DNA from 4 places in the Nocardia puris genome. Region 1 is predicted to be linked to each of the others. Evidence: riboswitches for the same ligand, from Rfam matches in the RefSeq annotation. Region 1 holds a riboswitch; each other region holds the start of a gene.

What was found. Region 1 has a riboswitch for cobalamin ahead of OHB21_RS24445 (FecCD family ABC transporter permease). Riboswitches for the same ligand answer to the same signal wherever they lie in the genome.
Region 2: another riboswitch for cobalamin. It lies ahead of OHB21_RS15275 (ABC transporter substrate-binding protein); the one in region 1 lies ahead of OHB21_RS24445 (FecCD family ABC transporter permease).
Region 3: another riboswitch for cobalamin. It lies ahead of metE (5-methyltetrahydropteroyltriglutamate--homocysteine S-methyltransferase); the one in region 1 lies ahead of OHB21_RS24445 (FecCD family ABC transporter permease).
Region 4: another riboswitch for cobalamin. It lies ahead of OHB21_RS16195 (ABC transporter substrate-binding protein); the one in region 1 lies ahead of OHB21_RS24445 (FecCD family ABC transporter permease).

Annotation. Positions count from the first base shown of each region.
Region 1 covers NZ_CP107943.1:5,326,156-5,330,355, reverse strand. Annotated here, with positions in the region: gene OHB21_RS24460 (ABC transporter permease) at 1-142, opposite strand, end outside; gene OHB21_RS24455 (ABC transporter substrate-binding protein) at 145-1,230, opposite strand; gene OHB21_RS24450 (alpha/beta fold hydrolase) at 1,297-2,460, opposite strand; adenosylcobalamin (AdoCbl) riboswitch at 2,555-2,640, shown strand; gene OHB21_RS24445 (FecCD family ABC transporter permease) at 2,683-3,714, shown strand; gene OHB21_RS24440 (ABC transporter ATP-binding protein) at 4,165-4,200, shown strand, end outside.
Region 2 covers NZ_CP107943.1:3,346,012-3,350,211, reverse strand. Annotated here, with positions in the region: gene OHB21_RS15280 (FecCD family ABC transporter permease) at 1-502, opposite strand, end outside; gene OHB21_RS15275 (ABC transporter substrate-binding protein) at 499-1,536, opposite strand; cobalamin riboswitch at 1,561-1,748, opposite strand; gene OHB21_RS15270 (TIGR03086 family metal-binding protein) at 1,786-2,349, opposite strand; gene OHB21_RS15265 (hypothetical protein) at 2,603-2,872, opposite strand; gene mca (mycothiol conjugate amidase Mca) at 2,872-3,738, opposite strand; gene OHB21_RS15255 (DUF4307 domain-containing protein) at 3,858-4,200, shown strand, end outside.
Region 3 covers NZ_CP107943.1:7,670,862-7,675,061, forward strand. Annotated here, with positions in the region: gene OHB21_RS35605 (pyruvate carboxylase) at 1-2,008, opposite strand, end outside; cobalamin riboswitch at 2,295-2,439, shown strand; gene metE (5-methyltetrahydropteroyltriglutamate--homocysteine S-methyltransferase) at 2,608-4,200, shown strand, end outside.
Region 4 covers NZ_CP107943.1:3,532,957-3,537,156, forward strand. Annotated here, with positions in the region: gene OHB21_RS16180 (PPE domain-containing protein) at 1-820, opposite strand, end outside; gene OHB21_RS16185 (hypothetical protein) at 813-1,193, opposite strand; gene OHB21_RS16190 (alpha/beta hydrolase) at 1,507-2,229, opposite strand; cobalamin riboswitch at 2,404-2,531, shown strand; gene OHB21_RS16195 (ABC transporter substrate-binding protein) at 2,570-4,156, shown strand; gene OHB21_RS16200 (ABC transporter permease) at 4,167-4,200, shown strand, end outside.

The DNA.
Region 1 (4,200 bases):
CGAGCGCGAATCCGAACGGGATCGCCTTGCCCGGACCGAGCCTGCGGCGCGAAACCTTGCCCCGCGCCTGCAATTCCGCGGGGTTGCTGCTCGCCGCGCCGCCGACGCGGCGGCCGAGCACCCCGGCCTCGATGGTCGCCATCGCTATTCCTTGGGGTCGGTGGCGGCGCCGGATTCGGCGACCGCTTGCTCGATGAACGGGGCGAAGCGCAGGTCGAAACCGTCGGAAGCGCTGACCTTCCTGGGCAGTTCGCCCGCGGCGTCGATCGCGTCGATGGTGGACTGCTGCTGGGCGATCAGATCCTCGTTCAAGTTCGGAAAGGTGTAGGCGCCCAGGGACTCGATGATGCGGGTCGCGTCCTCGGGGCCGACCTTCTGGTTGTCCACGTAGTACTGCTGCGCCCACTCCTGCGGGTGGGTGTTGACCCACTGGTAGGCCCGCACATACGCGCCGACCAGCACGGCCAGCGCCGCCGACTTGGCGGGATCGTTGGTCGCCTCGCGGCGCGCGTAGAGATAGGCCAGGCCCGGGTAGATGCCCTCGGTCTCGGAATCGGGGATGAGCGAGGCGCCCGGGGTGCGCAGGAACCGGGTGACGTTCGGCTCGATCAGCGGGGCCACGTCCACCTGGGCGGTGCGGATCGCGTCGGGGAACTCGGCCAGCTGCAACCGGACCAGTTCCACGTCACCGGTTTCCAGGCCCGCCTTGTCCAGCGCCCGCAGCACCGCCGCCTGCTGGGCGGTGCCCTCGGCGTAGGCGATCTTCTTGCCCTTCAGCTCCGCCAGCGTCGTGATCGACTGTCCCGGCGCCACCGCGAGTTTCAGCGCGTTGGTGGCGGTGCGATAGGCGGCGATGATCGGCACGTCCTGGCCCGCGGCCAGCGCGTGGATCGGCGGCACATCACCGACGGGCGCCACATCCGCCGCGCCGGCGCGGAACGCCTCGAGAATCGCGGGGCCGCCGACGAAGTTGGCGAATTCCACCTCGAACGGCAGCTTGTCCAGTTCACCGGAGGCGCGCAGCGCCTGCTGCAACCGCTCGGACTGGTCGGCGATCACGAGTTTGGTGCCCGCGGGCACGGTGGAGGTGAGCGGGGCGTCGGAGGCGGCGACCGGAGCGTCGTCCTTCGCGCAGCCGGTCAGTCCGAGGGTCGCGGCCGTCGCCACGGCGAGCAGAGCGGCGGTGGTGCGGCCACGGAGGCCGGGAAGGAACGTACTCGGTCGAAACATGACGCGAATTGAAGCAGGGCCCGGGAGCCGCTGAAACCGTTAGCGTTAGCGTGATTCGAAAGACACTCACCGAGGTGACGCGGTGTAGTGGACGTCGCGGGCCCGGTCCAGATAGCGCTGCACGAACGGCAGCACCTGCGCCTCGATCACCTCGTTGTAGCCCTGCGGAGCCTGGCGCGGATTCGCGTGGCCCGTGCCGCGCGGATAGGCCACCAGCAGACTGCCGTCGGGCCCGCCGACCTGTTCGAGCAACACCCGGTGCGAGTAGTCCACGTCGACCACGCCGTCGTGCGAGCCGACCCGCGGCCGCAGGAAAACGATTGCGGGGCGCGGCTTTCCGTCGACAGGCTCGGACAGGGCGCGCAGATTGTCCACCGCGCCGCCGCCGACGATGGCCAGGAACTGCGAATGGATCAGCCCGTTGCTCGCGGCGTTGTGCGAGAGGATCTTCTCCGTCAGCACCTCGTCGAACACCTCGCCCAGCTCACCGGCCGCGATCCCGGGCACCGGACCGGTCCGGTCGATGAAACGATCACGGCGAGCGTAGGTTTCGACGGCGAAGCGCATCGTGCGGCTCTCCCGCGCGCCCGGCAGCCAGCCCATCCAGCGCAGCATGTCCTCGCCCCGGCCGCGGCTCTCCGGGCGCACCGCGTTCAGATCCATGGGCGTGCAGTCGAGCAGCACCGCCACCAGCCGCCGGTCGCTGCCGCGGTGGATGTGCTCGGCGACCTCGAGCGCGATCACCCCGCCCATGCTGTGCCCGGCCAGCACGATATTGCGCACCCCCGACATCTGGGCGGCGCGCACGATGAGGTCCGCGATCACGCGGCTGTCGATGCCTTCGTTGTCGTAGCGGATCGCCCACACCACGCCGATCCGGTTGAGCGAGGGCAGCGCGGCGGCGGTGTCGGCGGCGTTCAAGTTGCCCAGGCCCACCATGTCGACCACCGCGGTGTCCCAGCCCGAATCCTCGGCGGGCGGCGCGACGGGCAGCAGCGCCGGCTCGGTCAGCGCGAGCCGCGCCCGTTCGGGCATCACGTCGTACACCCAGTACTGGGCGGCGACCGTGAGGGCCAGGATCAGCAGCGCGGCGACCCGCGACAGCGTCAGCCGGGTGCGACGCCACCCCTCCCACCGGAACCCGAACCGGGTCTCGCGGAGCCGGGCCTTGCGCCGCTCGTCATCCCAGTCGCTGACGGTGGACGGATGCCGTTCGTCCCTCGGCGACATCTCTTCACGGTAACGACGGACGCGCACCCTCGCCACGTCGCCGACCGGCCGTCGGGGCGGCGCGGGCCGAACGGTAGAGTTTGCTGATCAATCCCCGGCGGGTGCGGGAATCCGGTGAGAATCCGGAACGGTCGCGCCACTGTGATCGCCTCGCGGCGAAAGTCAGACCTCCCCCGCCGGACTTCTCTGGAAGGGCCGCGACTTGCCTGTGGAGCACCGCCGATGATCCGCGTGCGGACCTCGATCGCCGTCCCCGTGCTCGGGACACTGCTGGTCGTGGCGATGGTGGCGGCCACCGGTTTCGGCGCGGAGACACTGCCGGTGTCGTCGGTGGTGGAGGTCCTGCGCCACCGGCTCACGGGCGTGGCGCCGGTGGATCTGAGCCTGGACACCATCGTGTGGCAGCTGCGGGTGCCCAGAACGTTGCTGGCCGCGATCGTGGGCGCCGGACTCGCGCTGGCCGGGGCCGCCATGCAGACGCTGGTGCGCAATCCGCTCGCCGATCCGTTCCTGCTCGGCGTGTCGTCCGGGGCCGGGGTCGGCGCGGCGGCCGTCATCACCTCCGGGCTGTTCGCCGGCGCGGGTGTGTGGGCGCTCACCGGCGGCGCGCTGGCGGGTGCGTCGATGGCGGCCGGGCTCGTGTTCTTCATCGCGATCGCGCAGGGCGGTCTCACGCCGCTGCGGCTGGTGCTCACCGGGACCGTGCTCGGCTCGGCGTTCGCGGCGCTGAGCAGCTACCTCGTGTTCCGCAGCGCCGATCCCGCCGCCGCGCAGTCGGTGCTGTTCTGGTTGCTCGGCAGTCTCGCCGGTGCGGACTGGGCGACCCTCGGCCTGCCGTTGACGGTGGTACTGCTGTGCGGGGCTGCGCTGGTCGCGGCGGCGGGCTGGCTGGACGCACTCACGTTGGGAGCGGACACGGCCACCTCCGTGGGCGTGCCGGTGAAACAGTTGCGGATCGCGTTGTTCGTACTGCTTGCGGTGCTGGTGGGGGTGCTGGTCGCGGTGTCGGGCGGGATCGGGTTCGTCGGCCTGGTCGTCCCGCACGCCGCCCGCCTGCTCGTCGGCCCGCGCCACCGCACGCTCCTGCCCGTCTGCGCCCTGTGCGGCGCCCTGTTCCTGGTCGTCGCCGACGTCGCCACCCGAGTCCTGGTCCCGCCCACCGAGATCCCCGTCGGCGTCCTCACCGGCCTCATCGGCGCCCCGACATTCCTGCTCCTCCTCGGCCGCCGCCGCTACCGGTTCGGTGACGCATGAGGGGCGTTCACCGAGCTCCGGGATTCGGCGTTGCACTACCCGTCGATCAGCGTGTAGCCCAGCGACCTCGGCTGAACCATGCGTGCCGGGGTGTCGGCGGCAGGCTCAGCCCACCATGGCCCGACTTCGCTCGCGGCCATCGTTCCGTTGTATGGCTCAGCGGTACTTCGGGTCTGGCTCCGATCTCCGGCAACGGCACCGGGCACAGCCCGGGTTCGCGCCGTCGGCCCGAGGGTCCTCACGCCAGCCATCAGACTCCGGGATTCGGCGAAATCGCCACCGAGGCAACGGGTCCTGAATGCCGCTCCGCCGAGCATCAGGCGGGTGCGGTAGGTCCGACCCGTGCCCGACGTACCAATCGGTCGGGCGATGGGCATACCCGCGCGGCGGCAACCGGGGCGCCATCTCGAATCCGGCACGAGATGCCGAGCGGACCACGGGCGGCCGGCGATGAGTGAGGTTCAGCGCCACGAACCGGTCGAAGTC
Region 2 (4,200 bases), 2.0 Mb from region 1:
GGGTGACGGCCGTGGTGACCGACCCGCACAGCGCCGTGAACGCGGCCCCCGCGAGGACCAGCTTCACCGGCGTCGCGCCGCCCAGCCCCAGCGAACCGAGCGTGTAGACGAACACGGCGGCAACGGCCGCGCCGAGGAACGCGAACCAGACCAGCCCGGCCGGCGCCGTCATCCCCAGCCCGCCGATGGCCGCGACGATGGCCAGCGACGCGCCCGCGTTGATGCCGAGCAGACCGGGACCGGCCAGCGGATTGCGGGTCAGCCCCTGCATCACGGCACCCGCCAGCGCGAGCGCGGCACCGGCGAGCAGCCCGGCGACGGTGCGCGGCACCCGGATGTAGCGCACGATCCGGTCGGTGTCGGTGCCCTGGAAATCGGTGAACGCCGAGAACACCGCCGCCGGGGTGAGCGCGTGCCTGCCGACCAGCACCGACGCCAGGCAGGCGGCGGCGAGCCCGACGCCGGCGACCAGCAGGCCGACGCCGCGAGACGACGGGTTCACCCGCCGAACAGATCCGGGTGGATCAGCCGCGCCACCAGTTCGGTCGCGTGCGCGAGGCGGACCCCGGCGGCGCGGTCGGCGAACAGGAACGGGTGCACCGCGCGCTCCCGCACGGCCGTCAGGTTCGCGAACGCGGGATCGGTGAGGATCTTGTCGGCCTGCGGCTGGGCGTCGGCGCGCGTATAGGTCGCCTGGCAGCACAGGCTGGTCAGGATGATGTCCGGGTCGCGCGCGATCAGCTCCTCCGCGCCGATCTGGATATTGCGCCGTTCGGTGCGGTCCTCGAAGACGTTCACCCCGCCCGCGGCCTCGATGAGCTGGGTGACGAAGTCGATGCCGCTCGCGATGCTGTAGGTGCCGTCGTCGCGGGGCGTCACGACCGCCACCCGGGGCCGTTCGGCGCCCGCCACGGTCGCGCGCACCGCGTCGATGCGGGCGCTCAGATCGGTCACCACCTGCTCGGCCCGCTCGGACACACCCCACAGCGCGCCGAGATCGCGCAGGTCGGCGTAGACGTTGTCGAAGCGGACGGTGGCCGGGTCGATGGCCTCGTCGGCCAGGCCGTCGGCGCTCGGGCACAGCGGGCTCAGCACCCAGGTGCGCACGCCGAGACCGTGCAGGCTCGCGCGGGTGCCCACGCTGGACTGCGCCGACTCGGCGAACATCCCGTTGTAGCCGGACAGCACGAAATCCGGGTTCTGCGCGAGCAATTCGTCGCGGCTGGGCAGCCGCTCGACGTAGGCCGAGCGGGCCTGCGCCTCCTGGTACTCGGGCAGCACCGCCGCGTCCAGGAACGCCGTCCCGGCCAGCCGGTCGGTGACGCCGAGCGCGTGCGCGATCTCGATGGACGGCTGATACGCCGCGTAGATCCGCTGCGGCGGGCCGTCGACGGCGACCTCGATCCCGCAGTTCACCCGGGTCGCGGCGGCCTCGCCCGCCGCGGCCGGTTCGGGTGGTGCGGCACAACCGGCCAGCGCGAGTGCGCCGACGATGAGCGCGCCGAGACGCGGGCGCGCGAAAACAGATGGGGTCACCGTGACCGCCTTCCAGGTCCTCGTGGAGCGGGTAGCGCCGTGGCCGGTCTCCTGGCTGACGGGTGGTGCGCGGCGTATCTACCTTCCCAGGGCGGGCCCCAGTGGCTCCGGACGCGCGGGCGCCCGGGTCGATATGTCACTCCCGATCACAGTGGCGAGGGCCGCACCGGTTCCACACCGGTTTCCCGAACACCACGGCCCCGGGACCTTACCAAGGGCAATGAACCTCCGGGTGACCCAGCGGCCGTCTCACCACTTGCGGCCGGTGTAGGCGAGCAGCTTGCGGTGCGCGGGGGCGTCATCCTCGATGGGGACCTCGGCGTCGTAGATACCGGGGCGGCGGAAGACCTCGATGCCGCCGCCCGCGTACATGGCCGCGAGGAGTTCGGCGCACAGGCCGTCGTCGGCGAGGTCGGGGCGGTCGATGGCCAGGGCCAGATCGACGCCGTGGACCACCACCTCGGCCAGGTGGATGAGCGCCGCGGCGCGGCCGGGCAACGGGCCGAGCGACAGGTGCACGGTGGCGTCGGAGACGTCGGGCCGGTGCCAGGCGGCCCGGTCGACCTCGGCGGCCGCCGAATAGGCGCCCAGCGCGTCGCCGCCCAGCCAGTCGTCGCCGCGCGCCCCGCGCGGATCGATGCCGCACAGCGCCGCCGCGTGGGCGTGCATACCGCCCACGGTGTGGTTGAGCACGGCGCGCACATCCCAGTCGCTGCACGGCGTCGGCGCGGCGAGCATCTCGTCGTCGACGGCGGCGACGATCGTGCCGGTCATGTCGAGGGCGCGGTCGATCTGGCCGAGGAGAGTGTCCATGGAGGTCCTTCGGTCGAGCGGAGTTCCCGCATTGATAGCACAACCGAGTGACCACCGCCGGATGACGGAACGCGCCGTTGTGGTCCACCCCAATCGACACGAAAAGTATTGTGTCACCGCAAGTATCGCGTGGTGCGAGGTACGCGGACCGCGACCCTGGATGTCGGTGTTCGTACCGGTCCGCGAGGGTGTCCTCGATGTGAGCGGAGTCATGCCCGCCTGTCCAGATCCCTTGCCGCGCCGGCCCGGCGGCTCAGCCGGTCTGCGGCTTCCCGCCCGCTTGTGCGTCGGGCTTCTCGCGCGGCACCGCGCCGGGCTCGGTGCCTTCGTCGGCCGCTTGATCCGGCTCCGGATGCTCCGGCTCGAAGGTGTCGGGCAGGTTCTTCAGGTGGCGGTTCATCGACCGCACGAGCAGGAAGGTGCCGACGAGCAGGACGAGCACGATGGCCAGGCCCAGCGGCGAGGCCTTGCCGAACTCGGGACCGGTCGGGGTGTTCGGGGTCTGGGCGAGCAGAACGAGCATCACCGCGACGCGTCCTCGATACCGGCGAACAGATCGGTCTCCGGGATGGCCGTGCGCACGCGGGTCTTGGCCAGCTCGAACTCCTCGGTGGGCCACAGCCGCTGCTGCAACTCCAGCGGGATCGCGAAGAACGCGCCGTTCGGGTCGATCTGGGTGGCGTGCGCGCGCAGGGCGTCGTCGCGCTGCGGGAAGTACTTGCCGCACTCCACCTGGGTGGTGACCCGCGCCATCACGTCACCGCGCTCCACGGCGTGCGAGCGGATCCGGTCCAGCCAGTCCTGCAGCGGGAACGGCTCGCCCATGCGCTCGTACTCGGCGGCGAACACCTCGAGCCGCTTCATGCTGAACCCGTGGTCGTAGTAGAGCTTGAGCGGCGTCCACGGCTCCCCGGCCTCGGGGAACGCCTCCGGATCGCCCGCCGCGTCGAACGCGGCCACCGACACCTGATGGCAGCGGATGTGGTCGGGGTGCGGGTAGCCGCCGGTCTCGTCGTAGGTGGTGATGACGTGTGGTTTGAACTCGCGCACCACGCGCACCAGCGCCTCGGTGGCCTCCTCGAGCGGCACCAGCGCGAACGACCCCTCCGGCAGCGGGGGCAGCGGATCGCCCTCGGGCAGCCCCGAGTCCACGAAACCGAGCCAGGTCTGGCGCACGCCCAGCGCGCGCGCCGCCGCCGCCATCTCCTCGCGGCGCACCTCATCGATGCGTTCGAGCACGCCCGGGGTGTCCATCGCGGGGTTGAGAATGCTGCCGCGCTCACCGCCGGTCAACGTCACCACCAGGACCTCGTGGCCCTCGTCGGCGTACCGTGCGGTCGTCGCGGCTCCCTTGCTGGATTCGTCGTCCGGGTGGGCGTGCACCGCCATGAGGCGAAGGCCACTCACGTCTCGTTCACCATCGCTCTCGGTCGCGGGTGTCGGGTCTTCGTTCCCTATAGTTCCATTCGACCGACTTTCTGTTCCGACCCACCCCCGGGAGCGAGAAGATGAGCGATACTGCGCCCGGCGGCGACGCGGCCGCGCGACACGCCGACCGGTACGGCAGCGCACCGCCCGCCCGCCGCCGCGGACTCGCCATCGCGCTCGGTGTCGGTGTGCTCGCGGCCGGTGTGGGCGTCGCCTACCTGGGATTTCAGAAGTACGGGCCCGACGAGATCAACGCCGAACAGCTCGGCTACACCGTCGTCGACGATTCCACGCTGAGCGTGCGCGTGAAGGTCAGCCGCGACGATCCGGCCAAGCCCGTGGTGTGTTTCGTGCGGGCGATGGACCGCGATGGCGCCGAGGTGGGCCGGCGCGAGGTCCTGGTCGAGGCGTCGGACTCCGGCA
Region 3 (4,200 bases), 2.3 Mb from region 1:
CGGTGTAGCTCATCGCGACTTCGGCCACGGCCGTGCCGGTTTCGCGCACGGCGTCGATGGCCGGGCGCATCTGGTCGACGTTGTTGAGCGCGTCGAAGATGCGGAAGATGTCGATGCCGGTGGCCGTCGCCTCGGACACGAACGCGCGGGTCACCGCCTCCGGGTAGGGCGTGTAGCCGACGGTGTTGCGCCCGCGCAACAGCATCTGGAGGCAGATGTTGGGGATCGCCTCACGCAGCGCGGCCAGCCGCTCCCACGGGTCCTCGTGCAGGAAGCGCAGCGCCACATCGTAAGTCGCGCCGCCCCACGCCTCGATCGACAGCAGCTCCGGGGTGAGCCGCGCGACGTGCCCGGCGACGCCGAGCAGGCCCGTGGTGCGCACGCGGGTGGCCAGCAGCGACTGGTGCGCGTCGCGGAAGGTGGTGTCGGTGACGCCCACCGCCTTCTGCTCGCGCAGCGCCTTCGCGAAGCCCTCCGGCCCCAGGCGCAGCAGGCGCTGGCGGGAGCCGTCGGGCGGCGGGGCGCTCAGGTCGATGGCGGGCAGCTTGTCGTGCGGGTAGACGGTGGTGGGCCGCTCGCCGTGCGGCTTGTTGACGGTGACGTCGGCCAGGTAGGTCAGGATCTTGGTGCCGCGGTCGGCGGAGCCGCGCAGGGTGAGCAGCTGCGGGCGCTCGTCGATGAACGAGGTGGTGACCCGGCCGGCCTTGAAATCGGGATCCTCGAGCACCGCTTGGAGGAAGCCGATGTTCGTGGTGACGCCGCGGATGCGGAACTCGGCCAGCGCCCGCGCCGCGCGCGCCGCCGCCGCGGGCAGATCGCGGCCGCGGCAGGTGAGCTTGACCAGCATGGAGTCGAAGTAGGCCCCGATCTCGGCGCCCAGGTTCGCGCCGCCGTCCAGGCGGATGCCCGCGCCGCCCGGCGTGCGGTAGGCGGTGATGCGGCCGGTGTCGGGGCGGAACCCGTTGGCCGGGTCCTCGGTGGTGATGCGGCATTGCAGGGCCGCGCCGCGGATCGACACGCTGTCCTGGCTCAGGCCGAGGTCGGCCAGGGTCTCCCCCGCCGCGATGCGCAGCTGCGACTGCACCAGGTCGACGTCGGTGATCTCCTCGGTGACCGTGTGCTCGACCTGGATGCGGGGGTTCATCTCGATGAAGACGTGGTTGCCGCGCTCGTCGAGCAGGAACTCCACGGTGCCCGCGCAGCTGTAGCCGATCTGGCGGGCGAAGGCCACCGCGTCGGCGCAGATACGTTCGCGCAGCGCGGGATCCAGGTTCGGCGCGGGCGCCAGCTCGATCACCTTCTGGTGGCGGCGCTGCACCGAACAGTCCCGCTCGAACAGGTGCATCACGTTGCCGTGCTGGTCGGCCAGGATCTGCACCTCGATGTGGCGCGGATTCACCACGGCCTGTTCGAGGAACACGGTCGGGTCGCCGAACGCGGACTCGGCCTCGCGCGAGGCGGCCTCGATGGATTCGCGCAACTGCTCGGGCGCGGCCACCCGGCGCATGCCGCGCCCGCCGCCGCCCGCGACCGCCTTGACGAAGATCGGGTAGTCGAGTTCGGCTGCGGCGGCGAGCAGTTCGTCCACGTCGGCCGAGGGCGCACTGGACTTCAGCACGGGCAGACCGGCCGCGCGGGCGGCCTCGATGGCGCGCGCCTTGTTGCCCGCGAGTTCGAGGACCTCCGCCGAGGGGCCGATGAAGGTGATGCCGGCGCGCGCGCAGGCGGCCGCCAGATCGGGGTTCTCGGAAAGGAATCCGTAACCGGGGTAGACGGCGTCGGCGCCCGCGGTCTTGGCCGCGTCGATGATCGCCTCGATGGAGAGATAGGCGCGGACGGGGTGGCCGACCTCGCCGATCTGGTAGGACTCCGCGGCCTTCAGCCGGTGGACCGAGTTGCGGTCCTCGTACGGGAAGACGGCGACCGTCCCGATGCCGAGTTCGTAGGCCGCGCGGAAGGCGCGGATGGCGATCTCGCCACGATTGGCAACCAAGACTTTCGAGAACATCGGTCCAACGTACCTGCCCCCGGAATCGGCTCCTACATGGAACTACCCTTCGCAGCGATCTTCACAACCAGACATAGCAACGGTGCGAAGTTGCGTTCATCCGGCCGTCACATCTCACCGCCCGCCCGCGACCGCGGTGCGCGCCCGCGACGGGTACCCGCACGGAATAACCGCGGCGTCTTTTATGCTGGACGACGCAGCTGGTTCTCCAGTGCGCCGACGAGATGGAGCCCCTACGTCGCGCGCCGGAGTCGAAGCCCGCCCCGGCCAGCCGGGCGCGAGTGAGAGGGAACCCGGTGGGAATCCGGGACTGTCCCGCAGCGGTATGCAGGAACGAACACCGTCATCGAGCACTGGGCGCGAGTCCGGGAAGCGACGGTCAGTAGGTCGGCCGGGAGCCCCCGCGCCGGTGCCCGCGAGTCCGAAGACCTGCCAGTTGTGCCGGATACGCCGTATCCGGCGGCCACCGCCTCGTGGATTGGGCGCGCGGACCACCAGTGACGACATCCGGGCTCCGTTGCACACGGCTGCCCGCGAGGTCCGCTGGTCGACGCCGCCCGCATGGCGATGGCTCACGACCTAGGCACTGGAGCACAACCGTGACTGTTTCCCAGACTCCTTTCACCGCAACGGTTCTCGGCCTGCCCCGGGTGGGGCCGCGGCGCGAGCTGAAGCGCGCCACCGAGTCCTACTGGGCCGGGCGCATCGACGCCGTGGCGCTGCACCGGGTGGCGGCCGATCTGCGCGAGGCGCAGTACGCCGAGCTCACCGCGGCCGGGCTCGACTCGATCCCGGTGGGCACCTTCTCCTACTACGACCAGGTGCTCGACACCGCCGTGCTGCTGGGCGCGCTGCCCGAGCGGGTGGCGGGCATCGCCGATCCGCTGGACCGCTACTTCGCGGCCGCGCGCGGCAACGATTCGGTGGAACCGCTGGAGATGACCAAGTGGTTCGACACCAACTACCACTACCTGGTGCCCGAGATCGGTCCCGACACCGTGTTCTCGCTGCACCCGGAGAAGCTGATCGACGAGCTGGCCGAGGCGCGGGGGTTCGGCGTGCCCGCGCGGCCCGTGGTGGTGGGCCCGATCACCTTCCTGAAGCTGGCCAAGGCCACCGAAGGCGCGGCACTGGATCGACTCGGCGAGCTGGTCCCGCTCTATCGCGAGCTGCTGCGCAAGCTGGCGGCCGCCGGTGCGGAGTGGGTGCAGATCGATGAGCCGTCGCTGGTCACCGACCTCACCGACGATGAGATCGCCCTGGTGCGCTCCACTTACACCGAGCTGACGGCGGGCGAGGACCGCCCGGCCGTGCTGGTCGCCACCTACTTCGGCGACCCCGGCCCGGCCCTGGCCGCGCTGGCCGGCACCGATGTGGAGGGCATCGCGCTCGACTTCACCGCGCCGATCGAGCTGTCCGCGGTGGCCTCGCTGCCCGCGCTGGCGGGCAAGTTGCTGGTCGCGGGCGTGGTGGACGGCCGCAACGTGTGGCGGGCGAACCTCGACGACGCGCTCACCACGCTGGGCACCCTGCTGGGCAGCGCGGGCGGCGTCGCGGTGTCGAGCTCCTGCTCGCTGCTGCACGTGCCCTATTCGCTGGAGCCGGAGACCGGCCTGGACGCGCGGCTGCGGGCCTGGCTGGCGTTCGGCGCGGAGAAGGTCGCCGAGGTGCGAGTGCTGGCCACCGGTCTGCACCAGGGCACCGAGGCGATCGCCGACGAGCTGGCCGCGGCCCGTGCGGCGGCGACCTCGCGCACCGAGGACCCGCGCCTGGCGGACGCGCAGGTTCGCGCCCGCCTGGCCGCGCTCGGCCCCGACGCCGCGCGTCGCGCCCCGGCCGACGAGCGGCGCGCGGTGCAGCAGGCCCGCCTGAACCTGCCGCCGCTGCCGACCACCACCATCGGCTCCTACCCGCAGACCTCGGCGATCCGCCTGGCTCGCGCCGCGCTGCGCAAGGGCGAGATCGACGAGGCCGAGTACACCGCGAGGATGCGCTCGGAGATCGCCGACGTGGTGGCGCTGCAGGAGAAGCTGGGCCTGGACGTGCTGGTGCACGGCGAGCCGGAGCGCAACGACATGGTGCAGTACTTCGCCGAGCAGCTCGACGGCTTCGCGGCCACCGAGAACGGCTGGGTGCAGTCCTACGGCACCCGCTGCGTGCGCCCGCCGATCCTGTTCGGCGACGTCGCGCGC
Region 4 (4,200 bases), 1.8 Mb from region 1:
CCGGTTTGGCCACGGCGGGCGTGGTGTCGGTGCCGCCCGGGATAGTGGGGAGCACGGCGGCGGGCGTGGTGCTCGCGGGCACGGTGGACGCCTCGGGCTCCCGCTCCGGCTGCGGTTCCTGGCCCTGCTCCGGCTCGGTCGCGCCGGGCGTCTCGGCCTGCGGCGTGGACACGACGTTCGAAACCGGTTGGGAGACAGGCGTTCCCGACGGGTCGACGGTGGTGGTGATCTGGATGCCCGGTGCGGGCTCGCCCGAACCCGGGGTGCCGATGCCCGCGGGGGCGTCGGGGAAGGCGGGCACGCCGGTGCCCGCGCCGAGGAACACGTTGGTGTAGATGCTGTCCATCGCCTGCACCACATCCTGCCGGTCGTGCTCGGCGGCCTTCTGTGTGGCGACGATGGCGGTGGCCTGGGTCGGATCCAGCAGTGCCGAGGACAGATCCGCCTCGGTCTGCTCGCCGACGCCGATGGCGGCGCGCAGCGCCTCGGCCGCGTCGCCCGCCTGGCCGAGCCGCTGGGCGACGGCGGCGAACACATCGGCCAACCGCTGGCCGTGCTGTTCGAAATCGCGGACCGCGTCGGCGGCCGCGCCCGCCGCACCGCCCCGCCAGCCGTCGGCGATGAGCGCGCGGATCTCGGTGTGCGCCTGCGCCACCGCGTCGGTGAGCCCGGTCGCCGAGCCCTGCCACGCCTGGCTGCCCGCGTGCAGCGCGACCGGGTCGAGCAGTTGCACCTTCTGATGGATCTCGCGCTGCTGGAGGTGGTCGAACACCTCGACGGTCGGCGCGTACGCCGGATCGGTGCGGGGCAGATCAGGCATGGGCCACCCCCGCCGCGTCCACCTCGGCGACGGCCGCGGCCAGCCCGTCGTCGGCCGCGCTGTAGGCGGCCGCGGCGGCGCGGAAGGTCGCCGCGAGCTCGCGCGCGGAGTCGGCGTAGGCCCGCAGCCGGGTGATCGCCTCGCCCGCCTTGCCCTCGAAGCCGGCGCGCAGCGCGTCACCGGAGGCGAATCCGCCGAACCCCGGCAGTGAGGTGGCGGCCGTGAGCCCGTGGATCTGGGCCTCCACCTGATCGGCCAGCTGTTCGTAGCGGCGCGCGCACCGTTCGTGCGCGCCGTCCGCGACGAGTACACCGTCGATCCAGAGCCTGCCCTCGTCGACAGCCTGATTCAGGTTCGTGACCTGTGGCCGCATCGACCGTCCCCCTTCCTCATCGTGCCGCGTGCCCCGCGGCCGTACTCGGTTCTCCCGCGCCGCGCCGACCCCACGGCGGCGCCTGCTCCACCGCGCGCGAGCACACCGTCGCCGCGCGCACCGGCCCGGCCGGTCACTCCCCGGGGGCCGATGGTCCCCGCAATTTTAAGCAGGTACCCGGGCGCGTTGTCCCCCACCGATGTCGCCTTTGTCGTAAAACACCAACGGCCGGGGAAGTCGACACGCGGGGAACCCAGGCCCGCCCGATCGTGGCGCCGGCGGGCTCGGCCGGATTTGTGAAGTGTGTCACGGACTAGCGCGAAGCTGCCGCCGCGCTGTGCGCCCGCTCCAGCAGCCAGGCGACGACATCGGCCGTCACCTCGGCGTAGCGGGGTTCGTGCAGCACGTCGTGGCCCGTGTCGGCGTATTCGTGCCAGCGCGCCCACGGGTGCCGCCCGGCCCATTCGCGCATCGCCTCCACCGGCGCGCGGCGGTCGTCGGTGCCGTGCACCGCCAGGATCGGCAGCGTCGACGGCAGCGGTGTACCCGGCGCATCGGGGCGTCCGCCGCCGAGCGCCCGGCGCGGCACGCCGGACAGCACGAGCCCCGCCAACGCCTCGTGCGGCACGCTCGGCGTGAGCGGATAGCTGGCCTCGACGGTGTTCAGATCGGTGCCCGCGCTGATGTCGGGGACGGCGGCGCCGAGCGTCCCGAGCGCCGTGACGGCGCCGAGCGAATGCCCCATCAGCACCAGCGGGCCCGCCGCTTCGGCACGCACCCGGTCCAGGAACGCGGTCGCGTCGGCCACCAGTTCGGCCAGCGTGCCCGGGTGCAGGGGATCGCCCTCGCTGAGCCCGTGCCCGAAGGTGTCCAGGGCCCACAGCCGGATGCCCGCCGCCCCCAGACTCCGGGCGAATCGGTGGTAGTGCCCGCTGTGCTGACCGAGCCCCGGCAGGAGTGCCGCCGTGGCCACCGCGTTGTCGACCGGCCACCGCCGATAGTGCATCCGGCCGCGCGCGCCGTCGAAGTAGAACATGTACCGATAGTGCCAAAACTTCTGCGACTCAGTGGAGTTCACCGCCCTGCACGGCCACCGGCTACACTTTTCCGCCGATTCGCCGTTCGTGCCCCAGCTGACCCCTGACCGGGCCGTTCACCGACGAGCCCGCCCGCGCCCGCTTCTCGGGGCGGTAGGGTCTGGCCTCGACGCAGGGAACACCGGTGCGAATCCGGGGCTGTCCCGCAACTGTCACCGAGGAGCGAACCGCCGCAGTACGGCCACGACCTGCCCGGGTTGGAAGGCCGGTGGGGAGCGTCGATCCGGGAGCCAGGACACCTGCGTCGGCCGGCACCGGGACGACTCCACGAGGATGGCGATGGACAACTCGATACGACACCGGCGGACACTCGGCCGCCGGGAGATGCTGCTGCGCAGCGCGGGCGCACTGGGGCTGCTCGCGACCGGCGCGCTCACGCTCACCGGCTGCGGTGACGGCGGCACCGGGCCCCAGGGCGGTCCACCGCGCGCGGGCGGCCGGTTGCGCGCCGCGATCGCCGGACGCGCCGCCAGCGTGGACGTGCTGGACCCGCACCTGGCGGGCAGCTCCGCGGGCGGTGCGGTGAGCAAGAACGTATGGGACAAACTCGTCGCCTACAACAACGACCTCACCCTGCGCTTTCGCCTGGCCAGCGCGCTCGAACCCAACGCCGACGGCAGCGAATGGCGCATCACCCTGCGCCCCGGCGTGGTGTTCAGCGACGGCAGCCCGCTCACCGCGCGCGATGTGCTGTGGAGCTTCGAGCGGATGCTCGACCCGGCGCGGCCCTCCTCCGGCGACCTGGCCGTGGTCGACATGTCGCGCACCCGCGCCGACGGCGACCTCGGCGTGGTGGTGGCGATGAAGACGCCGATCGCGGACTTCGGTTCGGTGCTGGCCGGGTGGTACTGCTACGTGATCAAGGACGGCACCACGGTGTTCGACCGGAACACGCTGCCCGTCGGCACGGGGCCGTTCGCGCTGGCGAACTGGTCGCCGGGTGACCGGACCCTGTTGCGCCGCAACGAGAAGTACTGGGACGGCCCGGTCCACCTGGACGAGGTGGAGATCATCCAGATCGCCGAGACCGAAGCGCGCATGAACGCCTTCCTCTCCGGTGCGGCCGACACCGCGCACGAGATGTCCTACCTGCAGGCGCACACGCTGGCGAACGATCCGAACGCGCAGGTCGTCACCCCGCCCGCGGGCCTGATGGGCGCCTTCCAGATGCGGGTGGACGTGGCGCCCTTCGACGACGTGCGGGTGCGCCAGGCGATGCGGCTGGCTGTGGACCGCGAGGCCATGGTCGAGGCGGTGTACTACGGCTTCGGCGAGGTCGGCAACGACATCTACGGCAAGGGCGCGCCGTTCTACAACGACCAACTGCCGCAACGGACTTACGATCCGGAGCGGGCGCGCCAGTTGCTGCGGGAGGCGGGGCGGGAGAACCTGACCGTCACGCTGCCGACGGCCGACGCGATCCCCGGCATGGTCGAGTCCGCGACGCTGTTCGCCGAGCACGCCAAGGCCGCGGGCATCACCATCCGGCTCGAAACCGTGCCTGCCGACACCTATTTCACCGAGGTGGTGGGCACAGCGCCGCTCTCCCACATCGGTTGGTGGAACTACAGTCTGGACTACTTCTACGGCCAGACGATGACCAGCGATTCGCCCAGCAACGACTCCGGCTGGCGCCGCCCGGCGTGGGACGCCACGTTCGCGGCCGCCCGCGCGGAGATGAACCAGGAGCGCCGCAGGCAGCTGTATTTCGAACTCCAGGAAGAACTCTGGAACGAGGGCGGCTACATCCTGCACAGCTTCGCCAAGCGTCCCGATGTCGCGCACGTCCGCGTGCAGGGCGTGCGCGACGGCGTGCCGGGCACCGACGACTGGGCGAACTTCACCACCACCTGGTTGGCGGAGTAGCGGTCTCGCGGTGATCCGCTATCTGCTGCGCCGCGTCGGCGGCG